3 regions of the Methylobacterium durans genome follow, and region 3 is predicted to be linked to each of the others. Evidence: predicted binding sites of a transcription regulator. Region 3 holds the regulator's gene; each other region holds the start of a gene.
The links. The regulator LexA, encoded in region 3, represses DNA repair genes until DNA is damaged. The targets are predictions, from matches to a motif close to TGTTCNNNNTGTGTTCNG.

Region 1 (7,495 bases), 550 kb from region 3:
GCTGATCATCGTGCTCTCGGTGATGAACGGCTTCCGGGCGGAACTCCTCTCGAAGATCGTCGGCATCAACGGCCACGTCTTCGTCACGCCGATCGACAAGCTGTTCACCGACTACACCGACCTCTCGGACCGCCTCTCGAAGGTCGCGGGCGTGCGCGCGGCCATTCCCCTCGTCGAGGGGCAGGCCTTCGCCTCCTCACCCTACGGAGGCAGCGGCGTGCTGGTGCGCGGCGTGCGCGAGCAGGACCTCGACGGCATCGCCGCAATCTCCAAGAACCTGCGCGGCGGCACGCTCAACGGCTTCGACGACGGGGCAGGCGTCGCGATCGGCCGGCGTCTCGCGGAATCCCTCGGGCTCCAGGCCGGCGACCAGATCACCCTCTCGACCCCGAAGGGGGCGACCACGCCCTTCGGCACGGCACCGCGCACCAAGGCCTACACCGTCAAGGCGGTGTTCGAGATCGGCATGACGGAGTTCGACGCGACCTTCGTGTTCATGCCGCTCGCCGAGTCGCAAGCCTTCTTCAACCGCGAGGGCGACGTCAGCCTCATCGAGATCTACCTCGACAACGCCGACGCAGTCGCCGAGATGCGCGAGCCCCTGGAGATGGCGGCCGAGCGTCCGGTGCTCCTGACCGATTGGCGCCAGCGCAACCGCACCTTCTTCGGCGCCCTGGAGGTGGAGCGGAACGTGATGTTCCTGATCCTCAGCCTGATCGTGGTGGTGGCGACGCTCAACATCATCTCCGGCCTGATCCTGCTGGTGCGCGACAAGTCGAGCGACATCGCGATCCTGCGCACCATGGGGGCCACGCCCGGCACCGTGATGCGGGTGTTCCTGATCAACGGCGCGCTGATCGGCCTCGTGGGCACGCTCTCGGGCCTCGGGCTCGGCATCCTGATCACGCTCAACATCAAGCCGATCCAGCGCTTCCTTTTCCCCTCCGCCTGGGACCCGACCGTGCGCTTCCTCGCCGAGATCCCGGCCGAGATGAACGCCACCGAGATCACGGTGGTCGTCATCACCGCATTCCTGCTGTCGCTCGCCGCGACGCTCTATCCCTCCTGGCGCGCCGCCCGGCTCGATCCGGTCCTGGCGTTGCGGTACGGCTGAGGCGCGAGAGGGGTCACGGTCATGAGTACGACGCCCGAGCCCGCCGGCGCGCAGCCGGTGCCGGCCCTGTTCTTCGCCCGCGTGGAGCGGCGCTACCCGCAGGCCGAGGGCGCCCTCGAGATCCTGCGGGGCGCCGACCTCGCGATCTGGCCGGGCGAGCTCGTCGCCCTGGTGGCCCCTTCGGGTGCCGGCAAGTCGACGCTCCTGCACGTCGCCGGCCTCCTCGAGAAGCCGGACGGCGGCGAGGTCTATATCGGCGGCCAGCCCACCGCCGCGATGGGGATGGCGAGCGCACGCGGCTGCGCCGTGAGGAGATGGGCTTCGTCTACCAGTTCCACCACCTGCTGCCCGAGTTCTCGGCGCAGGAGAACGTGGTGATGCCCCAGCTCATCCGCGGCCTGTCGCGGGCCGAAGCGAAGGCGCGGGCGGCCGAGCTCCTGAGCTTCCTCGGCCTCAAGGACCGCCTGCAGCACCGCCCGGCCGAGTTGTCCGGCGGCGAGCAGCAACGCGTCGCCATCGCCCGCGCGGTCGCCAACGGCCCGCGCCTGCTGCTGGCCGACGAGCCGACCGGCAACCTCGACCCGCACACGGCCGACCACGTCTTCTCGATCCTGACGGCGCTGGTGCGGGCCTCCGGTCTCGCCGCGCTGATCGCGACCCACAACCTCGACCTCGCCGCCCGCATGGACCGGCGGGTCACGATCCGAGACGGGCTGATCGAACAGCTGGCCTGAAGAGATTAAACCGGCGCGCCGCCCGAGCCAGGCGGTCTCGGACGTTTAACCTTCTGCTAACCACCCCGCGCGTCTGCCCGCTATCCCCGCTTTACTTAGAACAAAACAGGAACAAAACTCAGGCCATCAGAAGGAGGCGCAGATGCACGCGACGAGCACGAAGCGGAACGTCCTGACGGGGCTGATCGAGTTCACGGCCTTCGGGCTCCTGTCGAGCGCGGTGGCGCTCTGGGCCGTAGCCTTGGCGCCGCTGCATTAACGGCCCCTCTCCGTTCGCGAAAAGTTCCCGCCCCACGGGTGCCGCCCACAGGAAAGCGCGCGTGAGGTGCGGTTTCGGGCGGATCGGCGGGGCCGGTGATGCCCGGAGGGCACATGGCGGTGGACATCTGCGAAGAGCCCCGCCTTTGCGGATGACACCTTAAGCCCGAGCCGGAATCCTGGCCGACCACGAACAAGGTCGGTCATGGCGCGCCAGCTCAGGGAGGTCGGATTCGTCCACCTCCACGTTCACTCGTCCTATTCCCTGCTCGAGGGCGCCTTCAAGGTCGGCGACCTCGTGAAGGCGGCCATCGCCGACCGGCAGCCCGCCCTGGCGCTGACCGACACCAACAACCTGTTCGGCGCGTTGGAGTTTTCCGAGAAGGCGGCGGGTTCCGGCATCCAGCCGATCGCCGGCATGCAGCTCTCGGTCGCCTTCGAGGCGCCGGACCCGCTGGCCCGCCTGAGCGTGCCCGCTTGCAACATCGTCATCCTGGCCCAGGACGAGGCGGGCTACGGCAACCTGCTGCGGCTGGCGAGCCGCGCCTATTTCGACGGGCCGCTCGGCGAGGCGCCGCGGGTCTCGGCGAGCGATCTCAAACACGACGTCGACGGGTTGATCGCGATCACCGGCGGCGCGACCGGTCCGCTCGACCTGGCGTTGCGCGCCGGCCGCCCTGAACTTGCGTCCGCGCGTCTCGGGCAGCTCCTGGCGGCCTTCGGCGAGGATCGGCTCTACGTCGAGTTGCAGCGCCACGGGCTCGACGACGAGCGCCGGGTCGAGCGCGAATTGTTGCGCCTCGCCGAACGCCACGGGCTCCCCATCGCCGCAACGAACGAGCCCTTCTTCGGCAAGACCGGCGATTACGAGGCGCACGACGCGCTGCTCGCCATCGCGGAAGGCCGCCTCGTCTCGGACGAGCGCCGCCGGCGCCTGACGCCGCGCCACGCCTTCAAGACCCGCGCCGAGATGGCGGAGCTGTTCCGCGACCTGCCGGATGCGCTCTCGGCCACCGTCGAGATCGCCATGCGCTGCGCCTATAGGGTGCGCACCCGCAAGCCGATCCTGCCGAATTTCGGCAGCGTCGCCGCCGCCGACAGGGAGGCCGCGCTCGCCGGGACGGCGGAGGCCCGCGCCGAGGCCGCGAACGCGGTCGCCGAGGTCATCGCCCTCGACGAGCCGGCGGAGCTGCGGCGCCAGGCCGAGGCCGGGCTGGAGCTGCGCCTGAAGCAGCACGGCACCGCGCCGGGCATGTCGGAGGACGTCTACCGGGAGCGCCTCGCCTTCGAGCTCGACGTCATCGTCAAGATGAAGTTCCCGGGCTACTTCCTGATCGTCTCGGACTTCATCAAGTGGGCCAAGGACCACGACATCCCGGTCGGGCCGGGCCGCGGCTCGGGCGCCGGCTCCCTCGTCGCGTGGTCGCTCCTCATCACCGACCTCGACCCGCTCCGGTTCGGCCTGCTGTTCGAGCGCTTCCTCAACCCCGAGCGCGTCTCGATGCCGGATTTCGACATCGACTTCTGCGTGGAGGGCCGCGAGCGCGTCATCCAGTACGTGCAGGAGCGCTACGGGCATGCGCAGGTCGCCCAGATCATCACCTTCGGCACGCTGCTCGCCCGCGGCGTGCTGCGGGACGTCGGCCGCGTGCTGGAGATGCCCTACGGGCAGGTCGACAAGCTGACGAAGCTCGTGCCGCAGAACCCGGCGAACCCGGTGACGCTCGCCCAGGCGATCGAGGGCGAGCCGAAGCTCCAGAGCGCGATCGAGGAGGAGCCGATCGTCGCCCGGCTCATGGAGATCTCGAAGAAGCTGGAGGGCCTGCACCGCCACGCCTCGACCCACGCCGCCGGTGTCGTCATCGGCGACCGGCCGCTGGAGCAGCTCGTGCCCCTCTACCGCGACCCGAAGACGGGCATGCGGGTGACCCAGTTCAACATGAAGTGGGTCGAGCAGGCGGGGCTCGTGAAGTTCGACTTTCTCGGCCTCAAGACGCTCACCATGCTGCGCTGCTGCACGGACCTCCTGAAGCTGCGCGGCATCGAGGTCGACCTCGCGAGCCTGCCGCTCGACGACCCGAAGACCTACGAGCCGATGAAGCGCGGCGAGACGGTCGGCGTGTTCCAGGTGGAATCGGCCGGCATGCGCAAGGCGCTCTGCGAGATGCAGGCCGACCGCTTCGAGGACATCATCGCCCTCGTCGCCCTCTACCGGCCGGGCCCGATGGCCAACATCCCGGTCTATTGCGAGCGCAAGCTCGGTCGCGACGCCGGCAACGAGGCGAGCTGGTACCCGCACCCGAAGCTGGAGCCGATCCTGAAGGAGACCTTCGGCATCATCGTCTACCAGGAGCAGGTGATGGAGGTGGCCAAGGTGCTGGCCGGCTATTCGCTCGGCGACGCCGACCTCCTGCGCCGCGCCATGGGCAAGAAGATCAAGGCGGAGATGGACGCCCAGCGCGACCGCTTCGTGAAGGGATCCGTGGAGCGGGGCCTGACCAAGGCGAAGGCGGACGAGATCTTCGATCTCCTGGCCAAGTTCGCCGATTACGGCTTCAACAAGAGCCACGCGGCGGCCTACGCGCTGCTGACCTACCAGACGGCCTACCTGAAGGCGAATTACCCCGTCGAGTTCCTCGCCGCCGCGATGACCCTCGACATCGACAACACCGACAAGCTCGCCGAATTCCGCCAGGACGCGCAGCGCCTGAAGATCGTGGTCGAGCCGCCCTCGATCAACTCGTCCGGCGTCGTGTTCGAGGTCCAGGTCGACGAGGATGCGGGCCGCATCCGCTACGCGCTGGCCGCGATCAAGGGCGTCGGGCGTGCGGCCGTGGAGGCGATCGTCGAGGCGCGCGGGAACCGCCCGTTCCGCGACCTCGCCTGCCTCGCGCGCCGCCTCAACCCGCGCCACGTCAACAAGCGGACGCTGGAGAACCTGATCGCGGCCGGCGCCCTCGACTGCATCGAGCCGGACCGGGCCCGGGCCTTCGCGGCGGTCGAGCCGATGATGAAGCTGGCGCAAGGGGCGGCGGAGGCCGAGACGACGGGCATCGCCGACATGTTCGGCGGGGTCGCCTCGGCGGACGTGTCCCTGCGCATCCCGGCCTATGACCCCTGGCCGATGGCCGAGAAGCTGAAGAAGGAATACGACGCGATCGGCTTCTTCCTCTCCGGCCACCCGCTCGACGAGTACGGCCACCTGCTGGAGAAGCTGCGCGTCCAGACCTGGGCCGAGTTCTGCCGCGCTGTGCGCTCCGGCTCCACCAGCGTCGGGCGCGTCGCCGCCTCGGTGCTCGACCGCTCGGAGCGGCGCACCAAGACCGGCAACAAGCTCGGCATCGTCACCCTCTCGGACCAGACCGGGCATTTCGAGGCGATCATCTTCTCGGAAGGGCTCGGCCATTACCGGGACATCCTGGAGCCCGGCCGCCCGCTGGTGCTGCAGCTCCAGGCGAATCTGGAGGGCGAGGACGTGCGCGCCCGCATCCAGACGGCCGAACCCCTCGACCAGGCAGTGGCCCGCTACCAGAAGGGCATGCGGATCTACCTGCGCGACGAGCGCCCGATCGGCTCCGTGCAGCAGCGCCTGTCCCTGCGGGGCGAGGGCGAGGTCTCGCTGATCCTGATCCTCGACGGGGGCGAGCGCGAGGTGGAGGTGAAGCTGCCGGGCAAGTACCAGGCGAGCCCGCAGGTGGCCGGCGCCCTCCGGGCCGTGCCCGGGGTGGTGCAGGTGGAGGTGAACTGAGCGGGCGCCGGGTTGGCGCTGCGCGCGCCCTCTCCCGTTCGGGAGAGGGTTGGGGTGAGGGGTGCGACCGCTCCGGACAGACCTGTATCCCTCACCCGATCCGCGTTCCGCGGACTCGACCTCTCCCGGACGGGAGAGGTGGGTTCCGCTTCTCAGGCGACGACGTCGCCCCGTCGGCACGGGAGGCACGACGCGCACCCTCTCCCGTTCGGGAGAGGGTTGGGGTGAGGGGTGCGACCGCTCCGGACAGACCTGCATCCCTCACCCGGTCCGCATCCTGCGGACTCGACCTCTCCCGGACGGGAGAGGTGACGCGTGTGCCATGCCGCGCGATCCTCCGGGATCAGGCATCGCACCCCCGCAGCCGCTCCGCCACCAGCGCCTGCAGCCGCGTCAGGTGCCGGTCGCGGATGCCGAGTTCGGCGCAGGCCTGGGCCGTGCGCAGCAGGTACTCGGCGCTGGGGCCCAGATGCCCGCAGGCCGCCGCGATCTTCTCGGCGATCTCGGGCTCGCTCAGCCGGCCCGCGTAGCGGTCGCCGAGGCGGTTCACGATGAAGGCGAGGGCGTGGACGACGCCGCACTCCGTCTCGACCGGCAGCCAGCGGGACGCGTAGCCGTTGCCCTTCATCTCCCGGCGCCAGACCGGCATCAGCGTCGCCATCGGATCCGTACCCGCGAGGCGGAAGGCGACGCCCTTGCAGGTGCCGCCGCGGTCGAGCGCCAGCACGAAGCCCGGCCGCTCGACCGTGCCGCGGAAGCGCCGCTGCAGCAGGCAGAAGCGCCGGTGGAAGCCCCGCACCAGCCCGATCCGGCGCTCGGCCACCGCGAATTCCGGCTGCCACATCAGCGAGCCGTAGGCGAAGACCCAGATCTCGTCGGCGGGTCCGGGCTTGCCCCCGACCGCGCTCGCGAGGCCGGGCCGCAATTCGTCGTCGGTGAGGAGGTGCAGCGCCGTGGCATCGTCCGCGACGGGCTCGGGATGGGCGCGGGCGATTAGGTCCAGGGTGAGGGCGAGGTTCGAGGCCGACATGGTCCCGAGGGGACCATCGCCGCGGCGCAGGATCAAGCCCGGGCTCAGCTTCGCCGCGCCGCGTAGGCTTCGAGTTCGGGGAAGGGCACCGAGCGGTGTCCCTCGCAGACCTCCGGCTCGTCCCGCACCACGCTCAGCCGCTCGCTGCCGATCTCCTCCCGGATCACGACCTTCGCGCGCTCGGTGCCGAGGAGGCTGCGCCCCCGCATCCGGCTCGTCACGCAGTAGAGGGTGCGCCCGCCATCCTCGAAGGGGCCGGCGATGCGGCTCTTCTCGAAGGAGACGGGCAGGAGCGAGACGGCGCCGAATGGCACTTGGGCGAGCGCCACGGCCGCGACGCGCTCCCGAAAGCCCGCCGGCACCGCCTCCGTCGCGGCGATCGGTGGCCTCGACGCGCCCGTGCAGCCGCCGAGCCAGAAGAGGGCCAGGGCGGCGCCGAGATGGGCGGTGGGATGATCTTCAATCACGAGCGCTCGCCTCCGGCGAACGGCGACGATACCGTTGCCGGCGCAACCATCAAACCGGTTCGGGCGCTCACATTTTCGCGTCCGGATGCTTATCTGTCTCCCATGCACTGGAGCGACGACGCCTTCGTGATCGGCCTGCGCCGG
Region 2 (7,495 bases), 2.6 Mb from region 3:
CGGCGCGATCACGCGGAACCAGCCTTCGGTGGCGTAGTTCTCGCGGCCACGGGCGTCGAGGGCGCGGGTCGCAACGTAACGGGCGGCGTAACCCTGGACCGTGAAGGGCCCGAAGTCGTAGCCGATGAGGCCGCCGAGCGCGAAGTAGCCCGAACGGGTGGCGGGCGCGAAGCGCGAGTTGTTGGACAGGTCGGTGGTGCCGTAGCCGATCGCACCGATCTCCCACTTGCCGAACTTCTTGGTCGCCGTCAGGTCGAGGTTGAGGGCGTCCGACGGAGCGTACGGGCCGCGCAGGAGCGGCGAACCGCCGGAGAAGAAGGACGGCGTGTCGTAGAAGTTGTAGGTCAGGTTCGCGGTCAGGTTCCAGCCGTCGCCGGTGTAGCTGATGGCGAAGCCCTGGCGGTAGGTGTTCGACGACAGGATCGGGAGGCAGCCGATGCCGCAACCGCGGCCGGCGTTCAGCTCGTTCAAGTACACACCGGCGAGGTAGCTGACGCCGACGTTGTTGCCGAGATCCCAGGCGAAGATACCGCCAATGAAGGTGCCGACGTTGATGCTGGTGTCGAGCGCGCCACCGTTACGGCCGCGGCCGAACGAGAAGACGGTCGGCGGGGCGACGGCGAGCTCGACGCGGGCGTCGAGGATCTTCCAGGGGGTCGACCACAGCAGGATCGGAACGTTGATCCCGACATCGACCGGCGAGGTGTCGGGCGAGCGGTACAGGAACGTGTTCAGAGCGTAGACGCCCTCCGGAAGCGGAGCGCCGACCGCGAGGCCGACCTGCTCACCCGGAACCGTCGTGGTCTGGGCGAAGGCGGCGGTCCCGGTCATGCCGACCGAGAGCGCGACCGCTCCCGCGGCGAGCCAGTTCTTCATCATTTTATCTTTCCTTCCCAAGGATTTCAGGCGTCCGCCCCGTAGCCTTGGCACAACATTGCCGGTCCGCCGACTTGCGTCCGCCCCCGCCCCAACGGTGCCAAGCGCCCCCTTACGGCCCCACCTCAAGTCTCAACGCTGAGAACTATTCTACAGCCGCGCTCGGAATGACAGTGGAATGCCTCGCCTCCGGGCAGAACGAACCTGACCGTTGCGGAAAAGCCGCATTTTTGCCGCGTTGCAACAGCCGTGGATCCGGAGAGCATCGTGCGCGTTACTGACCGCTCCGCACCGGCCCCGGTGCCGCCGCCCAGCAAAATAACGCAGAATGCTCAAGCTCTTGCCGGAATCCGCTCATTCGGGATGAATGCGCAAGCACGACGAGGCGATTGGGAAAGGTGCGGCTCCGGACGAGCCGCTGGAGCCCCAGGTTGGGGACAGGCTGGGGATAGGAGCGGGGTCAATTCCGTGTCCGCGCCCCTTGTCGAATCGACGGGGCGGGCGGGACCACCGGACGAATCGCGGCCCTTCCCGCCTAGCTCGCACGACCGGATGGGCGCCCTCGATCGGCTCCGGGCGCGTGGCCCGGAATCCGGGTCACTCGGCCGCGGCGCGGCGGCCCGGGGCCGGCTCGGTCGCGGGGCGGCGGGCCAGGACGTCGCGCAGGAAGCGGCCGGTGTGGCTCGCGGTCGATTCCGCGATCTGCTCGGGAGTTCCTTCGGCCACGACGACGCCGCCGCCGTCGCCGCCCTCGGGGCCCATGTCGATCACCCAGTCGGCGGTCTTGATGACCTCGAGGTTGTGCTCGATCACCACGACGGTGTTGCCCTGGTCCACGAGTTCGTGGAGCACCTCCATCAGCTTGGCGACGTCGTGGAAGTGCAGGCCGGTGGTCGGCTCGTCGAGGATGTAGAGGGTGCGGCCCGTCGCGCGCTTGGCGAGTTCCTTCGAGAGCTTCACGCGTTGCGCCTCGCCGCCCGAGAGGGTCGTCGCCTGCTGGCCGACATGGACGTAGTGCAGGCCGACGCGGGCCAGCGTCTCCATCTTCTCGCGGATCGAAGGCACCGCCCTGAACAGGTCGGCCGCCTCCTCGACGGTCATGTCGAGGACGTCGGCGATCGAATTGCCGCGGTATTTCACCTCCAGCGTCTCGCGATCGTAGCGGCGGCCCTTGCAGACGTCGCAGGTGACGTAGACGTCGGGCAGGAAGTGCATCTCGATCTTGATGACGCCGTCGCCCGAGCAGGCCTCGCAGCGCCCACCCTTCACGTTGAACGAGAAGCGCCCCGCCTGGTAGCCGCGGGCCTTGGCCTCGGGAAGGCCCGCGAACCAGTCGCGAATCGGCGTGAAGGCGCCGATATAGGTGGCCGGGTTCGAGCGCGGCGTGCGCCCGATCGGCGACTGGTCGATGTCGATGACCTTGTCGAGGTGCTCCAGCCCTTCCAGCCGCTCGTAGGGGGCCGGGTGCTCCAGGGCCCCGTTCAGCTTCTTGGCCACCGCCTTGTAGAGCGTGTCGATCACGAGGGTCGACTTGCCGCCGCCCGAGACGCCGGTGATGCAGGTGAAGGTGCCGAGCGGCACTTCGACGGACACGTTCTTGAGGTTGTTGCCCCGCGCGCCGACGAGCTTCAGCTTGCCCTTGCGCGCCTTGCGGCGAGCGGAGGGCGTCCGCACCGTCATCGCGCCGGTCAGGTACTTGGCGGTGAGGGAGGCCGGATTGCGCAGCACCTCTTCGGGCGTGCCCTGCGCGATGATTTCCCCGCCGTGGATGCCCGCTCCGGGCCCGACATCGACCACGTAATCGGCCTGCAGGATCGCGTCCTCGTCGTGCTCCACGACGATCACCGAGTTGCCGAGGTCGCGCAGGCGCTTCAGCGTGCCGAGCAGCCGCTCGTTGTCGCGCTGGTGCAGACCGATCGAGGGCTCGTCCAGGACGTAGAGGACGCCCGTCAACCCCGAGCCGATCTGCGAGGCCAGCCGGATGCGCTGGCTCTCGCCGCCGGAGAGCGAGCCGGAGCCGCGGGCCAGCGTCAGGTATTCGAGGCCGACATCGATCAGGAAGGTGAGCCGGTCGCGGATCTCCTTGAGGATCCGCACCGCGATCTCGTTCTGCTTGCGGTTGAGCTTGTCGGGAAGCTCCGAGAACCAGCGATGCGCCTCACGCACCGAGAGCGCGGTGACCTCGCCGACATCCTGCATTCCCACCTTGACGGCGAGTGCCTCGGGCTTCAGCCGCTTGCCACCGCAGGATTCGCACGGGGTCTCGCCCATGAAGCGGCCGATCTCCTCGCGGGAGGCGTCGCTCTCCGTCTCCTTGTAGCGGCGCTCCAGGTTCGGGATCACGCCCTCGAAGGGCTTGTTCACCGCGTAGGCACGCATCCCGTCATTGTAGTCGAACCGGATCGACTGCCGGCCGGAGCCGTACAGGATCACAAGCCGCGCCTCCTCCGGCAAGTCGCCCCAGGGCACGGTCGTCTTGAACCCGTAATGCCTGGCGAGGGCGTCGAGCGTTTGCCCGTAATAGGGCGAGGTCGATTTCGCCCAGGGCGCGATGGCGCCGCGCTTGAGGCTCAGCCCCGCATCCGAGATGACGAGTTCGGGGTCGATCCGCATCTCGTGGCCGATACCGCCGCAGGTCGGGCAGGCGCCGAACGGGTTGTTGAACGAGAACAGGCGCGGCTCGATCTCGGCGATCGTGAAGCCCGATACCGGGCAGGCGAAGCGCGACGAGAAGGTGATCGGCTCGGGCGTCTCGCCCTCGGGCGCGTCGGCGAACTCGATCAGCGCGACGCCGTCGGCGAGTTCCAGCGCCGTCTCGAAGGATTCGGCGAGCCGCGAGCCGATGTCGTCGCGCACCACGATCCGGTCGACCACCACGTCGATGTCGTGCTTGAGCTTCTTGTCGAGCTTCGGCACGTCGTCGATCGGGACCATCTCGCCGTCGATGCGCAGGCGCTGGAACCCCTTCTTCTGGAACTCGGCGATCTCCTTGCGGTACTCGCCCTTGCGGCCGCGGACGACGGGCGCGAGCAGGTAGAGGCGGGTCTTCTCGGGCATAGCCAGCACCCGGTCCACCATCTGGCTCACCGTCTGGCTCTCGATCGGGAGGCCCGTCGCCGGCGAATAGGGGATGCCGACCCGCGCCCACAGGAGGCGCATGTAGTCGTAGATCTCGGTCACCGTGCCGACCGTCGAGCGCGGATTCTTCGACGTCGTCTTCTGCTCGATCGAGATCGCCGGCGAGAGCCCGTCGATCTGGTCGACGTCGGGCTTCGACATCATCTCCAGGAACTGGCGGGCGTAGGCCGAAAGCGATTCGACGTAGCGGCGCTGCCCTTCCGCGTAGATCGTGTCGAAGGCGAGCGAGGACTTGCCGGAGCCGGACAAGCCCGTGAACACCACGAGCTTGTCGCGCGGGATCGTCAGATCGACGTTCTTCAGGTTGTGCTCTCGGGCGCCGCGCACCGAGATCACCCGGGTGTCGCGGGCCGCGTCGAACAGGGCGCCGAGCTTGGCATCCGCGGCCCCCTCGCGGGCCTGCTCCGCGGCGACCTCCTTCGCGGCGGACGGCGCCACGGCGCGGGGCTTTGCGCCGGATCGTGTGCCCGGGGCCGCTTCCTGCTTCGCGGCGATCTTCGGGGCGGCTTTGGCGCTGGCTTTTGCCATGGGCAGGCAGGTCTCTTCGCAGTCTGTCGGTCGGCGATGGGCCGAGCGCGTCCCGGCCGGCGAACCGGCCCTCGCGACGCGGGCTCGCGTCGGCAGGCCAACGCGTCAGCGGCCTCGCGTTTCGATGGAGGCACAGGATTTTGTCGGACAAGCGCAGGGCACTTCCCCGAATCCTGCATAGAACAAACACGGTACAGGCGCAAACCCGCGATCGGACCGGCCGATGCTCGGGCGCTGTCCGGATGTAGGAAGCCGGCGAGATGAACCCAACCCACCCGACGAGAACGCGTGCCCGGACCAGCTGGCGCTCCGCCAACAGTCTTCAGCGCCTTCCTGCGGAGCGCGAATGCTCAAATTTGCCTCTTTTGATCAAATGTTAAGCAGAGTTGCGAAGTGGAAACCGTGAATTTACGGCCCTTCACCGATCCAGGATGGACTGCAATCCTGGATCGGTGTCCGGCATGAGAACGGGTGGTTTCGTCGCGTCCCTGCGGGGTCGCATCCTGGCGGTGGCGCTCGCGCCCTGCCTCGCCTTCGCGATCGTGGCGGGCCTCGCGGTCACCGACCGCCTGGAGCAGCGATCCGGCATGGAAGAGCTCCAGGGTCTCGTCGGCCTCGCCTCCCGGATCAGCGCCTTCGTGCACGAGGCCCAGCGTGAGCGCGGGGCGTCCAGCCTCTTCCTCGGCTCGAAGGGCACCCAGTTCAGGACGGAGCTTGCCGCCCAGCGGACACGCACGGACGCGGCGCGGGCGGACCTCGCGGGCGCGATCTCGGAACCCGCGAGCGCGGCCTTCGGCGGGCCCCTCGCACGGCAGGCGGCGCAGTTCCGGGAGGATCTCGGGCGCCTCGACGGGGAGCGGAAGGCGATCGACACCCTCGAGCCGACCCCGCCCCAGGCGATGGCCTACTTCACCGGGCTCATCGGACAGGGGCTCGGCATGGTGGGAGAGATGTCGAAAGCCGCAGGCCACGCCGGCATCGCGAACCGCGTCGCCACCTACGCGGCCTTCCTCTCGCTGAAGGAATTCGCCGGCCAGGAGCGGGCGGCAGCCTCCGCGATCTTCGCGGGCGGCAACCTCGATCTCGCCGGGCTGAAGCGGCTGACGACGCTCGCGGCGAATCAGGGGACCTACGAGGCCCTGTTCCGCCTGCGCGCCGAGCCCGCCCAGATCGCGACCTTCGAGGCGGGCGAGGGGACGGATTCCGCCCGCGAGGTATCGCGCCTGCGCAGGCTCGTCCTCGACACGATGCCGGGCGAAGGGCTCGGCTTCCGCGACAGCCCCCTCTGGTTCAGGCTGGCCTCCCAGCGCATCGACGCGCTGAAGCGCGTCGAGGACGGCCTCACCGGAGACCTGATGGCGGCGGCCGGCGCCGTGCGGGCGCAGGCCGATCGCAGCCTCGCCCTCTGGGCCGGGGCGGGGCTCGTCACCTTCCTGCTCTCCGGCGCGCTGGCCTTCGCTCTCGGTACCGCCATCGCGCGCCCGCTGGTGCGGATGTCACGGGCGCTCACGGCGATCGGCCGGGGCGAGGAGGACGTCGCGATCCCCGAGGGCGGCCCGCGCGAGGTCCGGGCCATCGCCGCGGCGGCCGCCGAGTTCCGCGACAGCGTGCGCGAGCGGCAGCGCATCCGCGCGGAGCAGGAGCGAATGACGGCGGAGAATGCGGCCGCGCAGCGCGCGACGGCGCTCGGCCTCGCCGACGGCTTCGAGGCGCGGGTCGGCGGCATCGTCGCGGCGGTCTCCTCGGCCGCCGCCCAGCTCCAGGCCGCCGCGGACGGCATGGCGCGGGCGGCCGGCGACACGGCTTCCTTGAGCGCCCAGGTGGCCAACGCCTCGCAGGAGGCCGCCCTCTCGGCCGACACGGTCGCGGCGGCGACGGAGGAACTCTCAGCCTCCGTGCGCGAGATCGGCACCCAGGTCACCGCCTCGGCCGACCTCGCGGCCGCGGCCGAGCGCGACGCGGCGGACATGGCCGGGGAGGTGCACCGCCTCGCGGCCGCGGCCGGCAGCATCGCCCAGATCGTCGGGCTGATCTCGGACATCGCGGGCCAGACGAACCTGCTCGCGCTCAACGCCACGATCGAGGCCGCGCGCGCCGGTGAGGCGGGCCGCGGCTTCGCGGTGGTCGCGGCCGAAGTGAAGAACCTTGCCGGCCAGACGGCGCGCGCCACCGACGAGATCGCCGCCAAGGTCAATGAGATCACGGCCTCGACGACGACCTCGGTCGCGGCGATCGACGGCATCACGGGCGTGATCCAGCGTCTGGCCCGGATCGGCGGCGACATCGCGGCGGCGGTCGAGGAGCAGGGCGCGGCCACCGCCGAGATCGCCCGCACCACGGCGCAGACCTCGACCGGGACCCGCGCGGTCTCGGGCCATATCGCGGGGGTCAGCGAGGCAGCCGATACCGCGAGCGCCGGCTCGGCGCAGGTGCTCTCCGCCGCGGGGGATCTGTCGGCGCAGGCGAACGATCTGCGCGCGGCCGTGGGTAGCTTCCTCGCGACGGTGCGGGCAGCCTGAGGGGCGGGCGCGAGGACCGCGGTTCGCCGCGTCGCCTTCGCGAGGGCGAGGGCCGCCTCGCGATGGGCAGGGTGGTGATCAGCGGCGACCCGCGTCACCCGGTTCATCACGACAGACCCTCGATGGCCCCGCCGCGCGGCTCCTCGGCCGAAGGTGGACACCCGAGAGGCGCCGCGACCGGCGGCGCAGCCTACTCCGCCGCCCGAAACCCGGAGAGCGGCGCCGTCACCCGGCAGACCACACCCGCGGGCTCGTAGGCGAGGGTGACCTCGCCGCCGATCGCGCCCGCGAGCCCGCGCTCGATCAGGCGCGTGCCGAACCCCTTTCGCGAGGGGGGCGCGACCGGCGGACCGCCGCGCTCCGTCCAGGCCATGCGGATGATCGGCTCGGCGACGTCCACCGCGATGTCCCACTCCACGGCCACACGCCCCTCC
Region 3 (7,495 bases):
GACGATCGTCGAGACGGCGCACGACCTCGGCATGGACGTGCTGGTGGAGGTGCACGATGCCGAGGAGCTGGAGCGGGCGATCCCCCTCGGCACGCGCCTCATCGGCATCAACAACCGCAACCTGAAGACTTTCGAGGTCTCGTTCGACACCGCGATCCGCCTCGCGCCCGGAATCCCGAAGGATCGCATCCCCGTGGCCGAGAGCGGCATCGCCGGCCACGCGGACGTCGTCCGCCTCGCGGAGAACGGCCTCCACACGGTGCTCGTAGGCGAGAGCCTGATGCGGCAGGCGGACCTGACCCGGGCGACCCGCGACCTCCTGTTCGGCGAGACGGCGTGATCCGGACCAGCCCATGACCGGCCTCACCCATCTCGACGCCACCGGCGCGGCCAACATGGTCGACGTCACCGACAAGGCCGCGACCACCCGCACGGCGCTCGCCGAAGGGGCCGTGGTGATGCTGCCCGAGACGCTCAGGCTCATCCGCGAGGGCGATGCCAAGAAGGGCGATGTCATCGGCACCGCGCGGCTTGCCGGCATCATGGCGGCCAAGCGCACGCACGAGTTGATCCCGCTCTGCCACCCGCTCCTGCTCTCGAAGGTCCACGTGACCTGCGAGGCCGACGACGCGCTCCCCGGCCTTCGCCTCACCGCGGAGGTGCGCGTGCAGGGCCCGACCGGCGTCGAGATGGAGGCGCTGACCGCGGTCTCGGTCGCCTGCCTGACGGTCTACGACATGGTGAAGGCGGTCGACCGCGGCATGCGTATCGAGGGCATCCGGCTGCTGGCCAAGGACGGCGGCCGATCGGGCAGCTACCGCGCGGACGCGGAGGCCGGCGCGTGAGCGGGCTCCTGCCCGTCGCGGAGGCGCTGGAACGCATCCTCGCGAGCGTGGCCCGGCCCGTCGAGGCCGAGCGCGCCGGGATCGCGGCCGCCGCCGGGCGAACCCTCGCGGAGCCGGTGGCGGCGCAGCGCACCCAGCCGCCCTTCCCGGCCTCCGCGATGGACGGCTACGCCGTGCGCGCCGCCGACCTCGACAGCGTCCCGGCCCGGCTGCGTCTCGTCGGCACGAGCGCGGCGGGCCACGGTCATGCCGGCCGGATCGGTCCGGGGGAGGCCGTGCGCATCTTCACGGGCGCGCCCGTGCCGGAGGGCGCGGACGCGATCCTGATCCAGGAGGATGCGGAGGCCGAGGGCGACAGCGTGATCGCGCGGGAGCGCGTGGCGGCCGGCCGCTTCGTGCGCCCCGCCGGGCTCGATTTCCGCGCGGGCGAAGCGCTGCTCCAGGCCGGCGACAGCCTCGACGCGCGCCGCCTCGCGCTGGCGGCGGCGGCGGGTCACGGGGAGGTTTCGGTGCGCCGTCGACCCCGCGTCGCCATCCTCGCCACCGGCGACGAGCTGGTGGCGCCGGGGGCGCCGGCGGCCTGGGACCAGATCGTCGCCTCGAACGCGCTCGCGCTCGCCGCGCTCGCCCGCGCCGCGGGCGCCGAGCCGATCGACCTCGGCATCGCGGGCGATAGCCTGCCGGCGCTGGAGGACGCGATCCGCCGCGCGCGGGAGGCCCGCGCCGACCTCTTCGTGACGCTCGGCGGCGCCTCCGTCGGCGATCACGATCTTGTCCAATCGGCGCTCGCCCGCGAGGGGCTGGAGCTCGGCTTCTGGCGCGTCGCGCTGCGACCCGGCAAGCCGCTGATGCACGGCCGGCTCGGCGAGATGCTGGTGATCGGGCTGCCCGGCAACCCGGTCTCGGCCATCGTCTGCGGGATGCTCTTCGTGGTGCCGGCGATCCGCGCGCTCCTCGGCGATCCGCGGGCCGGCGCCGACCGCAGCGAGCCGGCGATCCTCGGGCGCGCGCTTCCGCGAAACGACGGCCGGGCCGACTACATGCGGGCGCGCCTCGACACCGCGCCCGACCGGCTCCCCGTCGCACATCCCGAGACGCGACAGGATTCGTCGATGCTCTCGGTTCTCGGTCAGGCCGAGGCGCTCCTCGTCCGCCCGCCGCACGCGCCCGCGGCCGAGGCCGGCGAATCCTGCCGCATCATCCGGCTCGACCGGGGCATTCTCTGATCTCATCAGTATCGCCAAGCTGCGCTTGCGGAACACTTGCGGAACGTTTAACCTGTTCGCGCTTTGTTTCCGCGACCGCACGCCGCGTCGCCTCCGAGAGATGAGTCTGCCCCATGCTGACGCGTAAACAGCTGGATCTGCTCCGTTTCATCCAGCAGCGGATGCGCGAGAGCGGCGTCCCCCCGTCCTTCGACGAGATGAAGGATGCCCTCGACCTCAAATCGAAATCCGGCATCCATCGGCTCATCACCGCACTCGAGGAGCGCGGGTTCCTCCGCCGTCTGCCGAACCGGGCCCGGGCGATCGAGGTGATCCGCATGCCGGAGAGCCTGGGTCAGGCCGCCACCGGCACGGGCAGCGAGGTGCGCCGCTTCACGCCGAGCGTCGTCGAGGGCGGGCGCGCGCGGGCACCGGCCGCCAAGATGCCGATGACGCAGGCGACCGACGAGAACGGGCGCGCCCTGACCATCCCCGTGATGGGGCGGATCGCGGCCGGCACGCCGATCTCGGCGATCCAGAACCAGAGCGCGTCCATCACGCTCTCGCCGGACTTCCTGGCGGGCGGCGAGCATTACGCGCTCGAAGTGCGCGGCGATTCGATGGTCGAGGCCGGCATCCTCGACGGCGACCTCGTCGTGATCCGCAAGCAGGACACGGCCAATACCGGCGACATCATCGTGGCGCTGATCGACGACGAGGAGGCGACGCTGAAGCGCCTGCGCCGCCGCGGCTCCTCCATCGCACTCGAAGCCGCGAACCCGGCCTACGAGACCCGCGTGCTCGGGCCCGACCGGGTCCGCATCCAGGGCCGCCTCGTCAGCCTCGTGCGTCGCTACTGAAGGGATTCGGCTCCGGACTCCGGCGCCGCGTCCGCTTCCTCGGAGGCGGCCTCATCGGGACGTTGCCGCAGGACGGCGGGGCTCGGCTGAGCCGGACGTGACGCGAGGGGCCGCCACGGCAGCGAGCGTGCGGTCTCACGGGCGCCGGAGACCACTGGGCCCGATGCGTCCAGGCGGATCGCCACGGCGCCCGAGCGCGCGAGCGCGGCGCGATCGATGACGAGGCCGGCCGCGCAGCCCGCCGGGGCGCTGTGCGGGGTGATGAGGATGTCCGCCCGCGCGCAATCCTCGGGCAGCGCCCGCTTGTCACGCGCGAGCGCGACCTGCCGCCCGTCGAACGCCCTCAAGGTGCAGCCGAGCCGGTCGCAGGTTGCCCCTTCCCCGGCCTCGGAGGCTCTGCGCGCGTCGCCGTCCGCCTTCAGCCACTGTTCGAGGACGAAGGACGAGGGCCGGCCGAGGGCAATGAGGCGGCCGCTGCCCCCCCGAACCGCCGCTCCCCGGCCCTCCCGGTCGATGAAGATGTCGTGGCGCTCGGGCGCTGCCGCCGTGAGGAGCCCGAGCGCGACCGGGACGATCGCGATCCGGCGCAGGCGCGAGACGGGCAGGACCGCGACGAGGAGGCCGAGGGTCAGCAGAGCCAGGCCGCCGACCCCGAAGGCCGGCACCACGATCGTGGCCTGCCCGAAGCCACCGATCCAGCCGGAGATCGCGAGCATCCCGCGGACCGCCTGCCCCATCAGCCACCAGACCGGCTGATCGAGGGCAAACGGGTAGGCGAGGATGCCGAGCACGGCGGCTGGCATCACGGCCAGCGAGACGAGGGGCAAGGTCAGCGCGTTGCCGACGAGGCCGAAGGGCTGGATCGTCTGGAAATGGAAGGTGGCGAAGGGCGCCGTCGCGATCTGCGCCACCAGCGTGGTGAGCAGAGTACCGAAGACGGCCGTCGATGCGAGGCCGATCGCACGCCCCGCAAGGCCGTCGCCTGCACGCCGCAACAACCGGCCATCGATGAAGCGCGCGCAGGCGGTCAGCCCCGCCACTGCCCCGAACGACATCTGGAAGCTCGGGCCGAGCAGGGCCTCCGGCTCGCGCGCGAGCGCCACGAAGGCCGCCAGCGCGAGGTTGCGCATGTTCAACGCCGGCCGATCGACCAGGATGGCGCCGAGCATGATCAGGGTCATGATGAGAGCCCGCTCGGCGGCGACGTCCCAGCCGGAGAACGCGCAATAGGCGGTGACGCCCGTCATCGCGAAACCGGCGGCGATCTTCTTGATCGGCCACAGCAGGGCGAGATGCGGGACGAGCGCCAGCGCGGAGCGCACCAGCCAGAACACGACCCCGGCGGCCAGCACCATGTGGAGGCCGGAGATCGAGACGACATGGTAGATCCCGGCGGCCCGCAGCACGTCGTTCGTCTCGGGCGCGATGAGCCCGCGCTTGCCCGTCACCAGCGCCGCCGCGACGGCGCCCGCCTGCCCGCCATTCGCGTCGGTGATGCGCCGCGTCAGCGCGTTGCGCGCCCCGTCGATGGCGGCCGAGAGGCGCAGGGCCGGCGGCACCGGCTCGGGCGCCGGCCGCACCTCGATCGCCCCGAGAAGGGAACCCACGGCGCCGATGCCGCGGAAGAAGGCGTCGCGCCCGAAATCGTAGCCGCCCGGGCGGGCCGGTTCCGGGGGCGGCAGCAGGCGGGCCTTGGCCGCGATGAAATCGCCGGGCTTGAGCGCCTGCTGCGTCCGGTAGGTCACGCGCACGCGCAGGGGCCGCGCCTCGGGCGGCAGGCTCCCGAAGCTCGCCAGACGGACGATCAGCCGCGCCCCCTCCTCCCGCTCGTCGAGGGCCTCGATCAGCCCGGTCAGCGGCGCAATGCTCGTCCGCGCCAGGATCGGGCCCGAGACCCGCGCCACGCGCCACGCCGCCGCCCCGAAGCCCAGGAGCGCGGCGGCGAGGGCGAGCACCAGGGCGAGTCCGGCGGGCCGCGCTCCGAGGAGGGGCGTCAGCGCGAGGCACAGAGCCGCGGCGATCGGGGCAGCCCAGAGCGCCGGCTCACCGCCCGTGAGAGAGAAATAGGCGAGGATGCCCCCGCCGAAGGCGACCGCGAGCCAGGGGAACAAGCGCCGCTGCCCGGCCTCCTGCGCCAGTTCCGCCGCGAGCCAGCCGCGCGTTGCCGACACCCAGAGGCCGAGAGGGGGCAGGCGGCCGGCCGCGCGGATCGCGAGGGTCCCCTTCCCTGCCGCCCCCTGCGCCATCGCTTGCCGCACCGTCCGCGCGCGGGATTGGAAAGTCCGCCCCGTGCGACGATTTCTTAACGCGTCCGTCCGCGCATGCTACAGGCCCGCGGCCGGGCCGGTCGATCCTTCCCGCCCGAACGTCGCCCGCCCGTCCACTCGAACATCAGCCGGCCCGATGTCCTCTGCCGTCGTCACGCGTTTCGCACCCTCGCCCACGGGCTACCTGCATATCGGCGGCGCCCGCACCGCCCTGTTCAACTGGCTCTACGCGCGCCGGCACGGCGGCCGGATGCTGCTGCGCATCGAGGACACGGACCGCGAGCGATCGACGCAAGGGGCGATCGACGCGATCCTCGACGGGATGCGCTGGCTTGGCCTCGATTGGGACGGCGACGTCATCTACCAGTACGCCCGCGCCGCGCGGCATCGGGAGGTCGCCGAGAGCCTGCTCGCGTCCGGCCGCGCCTATCGCTGCTACGCCACGCCCGAGGAACTCACGCAGATGCGCGAGAACGCCCGGGCCGAGGGGCGTCCGCTGCGCTACGACGGGCGCTGGCGCGACCGCGATCCCTCGGAGGCCCCGGAGGGCGTGAAGCCGGTGATCCGCCTGCGCGCGCCGACCGAGGGCGAGACCGTAGTGGAGGACGCGGTGCAGGGCCGCGTCGTCTGGCAGAACCGGGATCTCGACGATCTCGTCCTGCTGCGCTCGGACGGCAACCCGACCTACATGCTCGCCGTCGTCGTCGACGACCATGACATGGGCGTGACCCAGGTGATCCGCGGCGACGACCACCTCACCAACGCCGCGCGCCAGGGGCAGATCTACCAGGCGCTCGGCTGGGACATGCCGAGCATGGCGCATATCCCGCTGATCCACGGGGCGGATGGGGCGAAGCTCTCCAAGCGCCACGGGGCGCTCGGCGTCGATGCCTACCGCGACCTCGGGTACCTGCCGGCGGCGCTCCGCAACTACCTCGTCCGGCTCGGATGGAGCCACGGCGACCAGGAGGTGTTCTCGACGGAGGAGATGATCGCGGCCTTCGACCTCAAGGCGATCGGCCGCTCGCCCGCGCGCTTCGACTTCGCCAAGCTCGAGAACTTGAACGGCCTCTACATCCGCGGCTCTGAAGACGCAGCCCTCGTCGATGCCATCGAGACCATCGTGCCGAGCATCGGGGCTGCGCGCGGCCTCTCGACGCCGCTCGCGCCGGAGCTGCGCCGACGCCTCGCCGCGGCGATGCCGGGGCTGAAGGAGCGGGCCAAGACGCTCGTCGATCTCCTCGACAGCGCTTACTACCTCTACGCGCAGCGCCCGCTCGTCCTCGATGACAAAGCGAAGGCTCTGCTCGGCGACGACGGCCGCGCGCGTCTCGCCGCCGTGCTGCCGGCGCTGGAAGCGCTCGCCGAGTGGAGTGCGGCCTCGACCGAGGGCGCCGTCCGGGCCTTCGCGGAGATCCAGGGCCTGAAGCTCGGACAGGTCGCGCAACCCCTGCGGGCCGCCCTCACGGGCCGCACGACCTCGCCGCCGCTCTTCGACGTCATGGCCGTGCTCGGCCGCGACGAGAGCCTCGGGCGCCTGCGCGACCAGCTCCCGGGAGCCTGAGCGCCGCGCCTGCGGCATAGGGGCTCCGGCCCGGATTTCGCTTGCCGTTCCCCGGCGGATGTCACCCGCCCCGTTGATGGCGCTCGGCTGATCCGCTAACCCGATGGTCCTGTGAGCAACTGCAGCAATGCTGCCGTTCCGCACCGGACCCGGGCCTCCGGCTCAGCCGCCGCCCGGGACGGCGCCACGTTGCCAGGAAAGGTCCACGCCTCCATGAGCGCATCCAGCACGATCACCGTGGACGACAAGCAGATCGAGTTGCCGGTCAAGACCGGGACGATCGGGCCCAGCGTCATCGATATCGGCAAGCTTCACGCGAAGACCGGCGTCTTCACCTTCGATCCGGGCTTCACCTCGACCGCCTCCTGCGAGTCGAAGATCACCTACATCGACGGCGACGCGGGCGTGCTGCTCTACCGGGGTTACCCGATCGAGCAACTGGCCGAGCACGGCGACTTCCTCGAAACCTGCTACCTGATGCTGTTCGGCGAATTGCCGACGCCTTCGCAGAAGGCCGATTTCGATTACCGCGTCACGCGCCACACCATGGTGCACGACCAGATGAACCGCTTCTTCCAGGGCTTCCGCCGCGACGCCCACCCGATGGCGGTGATGGTGGCCTGTGTCGGCGCGCTCTCGGCCTTCTACCACGACTCGACCGACATCTCGGACGAGCAGCAGCGCATGGTCGCCTCCATGCGCATGATCGCCAAGATGCCGACGCTCGCGGCGATGGCCTACAAGTACTCGATCG

Region 1: dnaE (DNA polymerase III subunit alpha) is a predicted target of LexA. The motif match lies at 2,119-2,136, and genes of this name have one in related genera.
Region 2: uvrA (excinuclease ABC subunit UvrA) is a predicted target of LexA. The motif match lies at 4,721-4,738, and genes of this name have one in related genera.

The regions. Positions count from the first base shown of each region.
Region 1 is NZ_CP029550.1:3,104,177-3,111,671, forward strand. It holds gene DK389_RS14325 (lipoprotein-releasing ABC transporter permease subunit) at 1-1,114, shown strand, start outside; partial or broken gene DK389_RS14330 (ABC transporter ATP-binding protein) at 1,136-1,848, shown strand; gene dnaE (DNA polymerase III subunit alpha) at 2,312-5,854, shown strand; gene DK389_RS14340 (gamma-glutamylcyclotransferase) at 6,198-6,884, opposite strand; gene DK389_RS14345 (hypothetical protein) at 6,929-7,351, opposite strand; gene recO (DNA repair protein RecO) at 7,454-7,495, shown strand, end outside.
Region 2 is NZ_CP029550.1:6,229,831-6,237,325, reverse strand. It holds gene DK389_RS29235 (transporter family protein) at 1-879, opposite strand, end outside; gene uvrA (excinuclease ABC subunit UvrA) at 1,474-4,542, opposite strand; gene DK389_RS29225 (methyl-accepting chemotaxis protein) at 5,004-7,061, shown strand; gene DK389_RS34740 (PAS domain-containing protein) at 7,252-7,495, opposite strand, start outside.
Region 3 is NZ_CP029550.1:3,658,394-3,665,888, reverse strand. It holds gene trpC (indole-3-glycerol phosphate synthase TrpC) at 1-340, shown strand, start outside; gene moaC (cyclic pyranopterin monophosphate synthase MoaC) at 354-845, shown strand; gene DK389_RS16745 (molybdopterin molybdotransferase MoeA) at 842-2,071, shown strand; gene lexA (transcriptional repressor LexA) at 2,185-2,910, shown strand; gene DK389_RS16735 (ComEC/Rec2 family competence protein) at 2,904-5,156, opposite strand; gene gltX (glutamate--tRNA ligase) at 5,314-6,741, shown strand; gene gltA (citrate synthase) at 6,955-7,495, shown strand, end outside.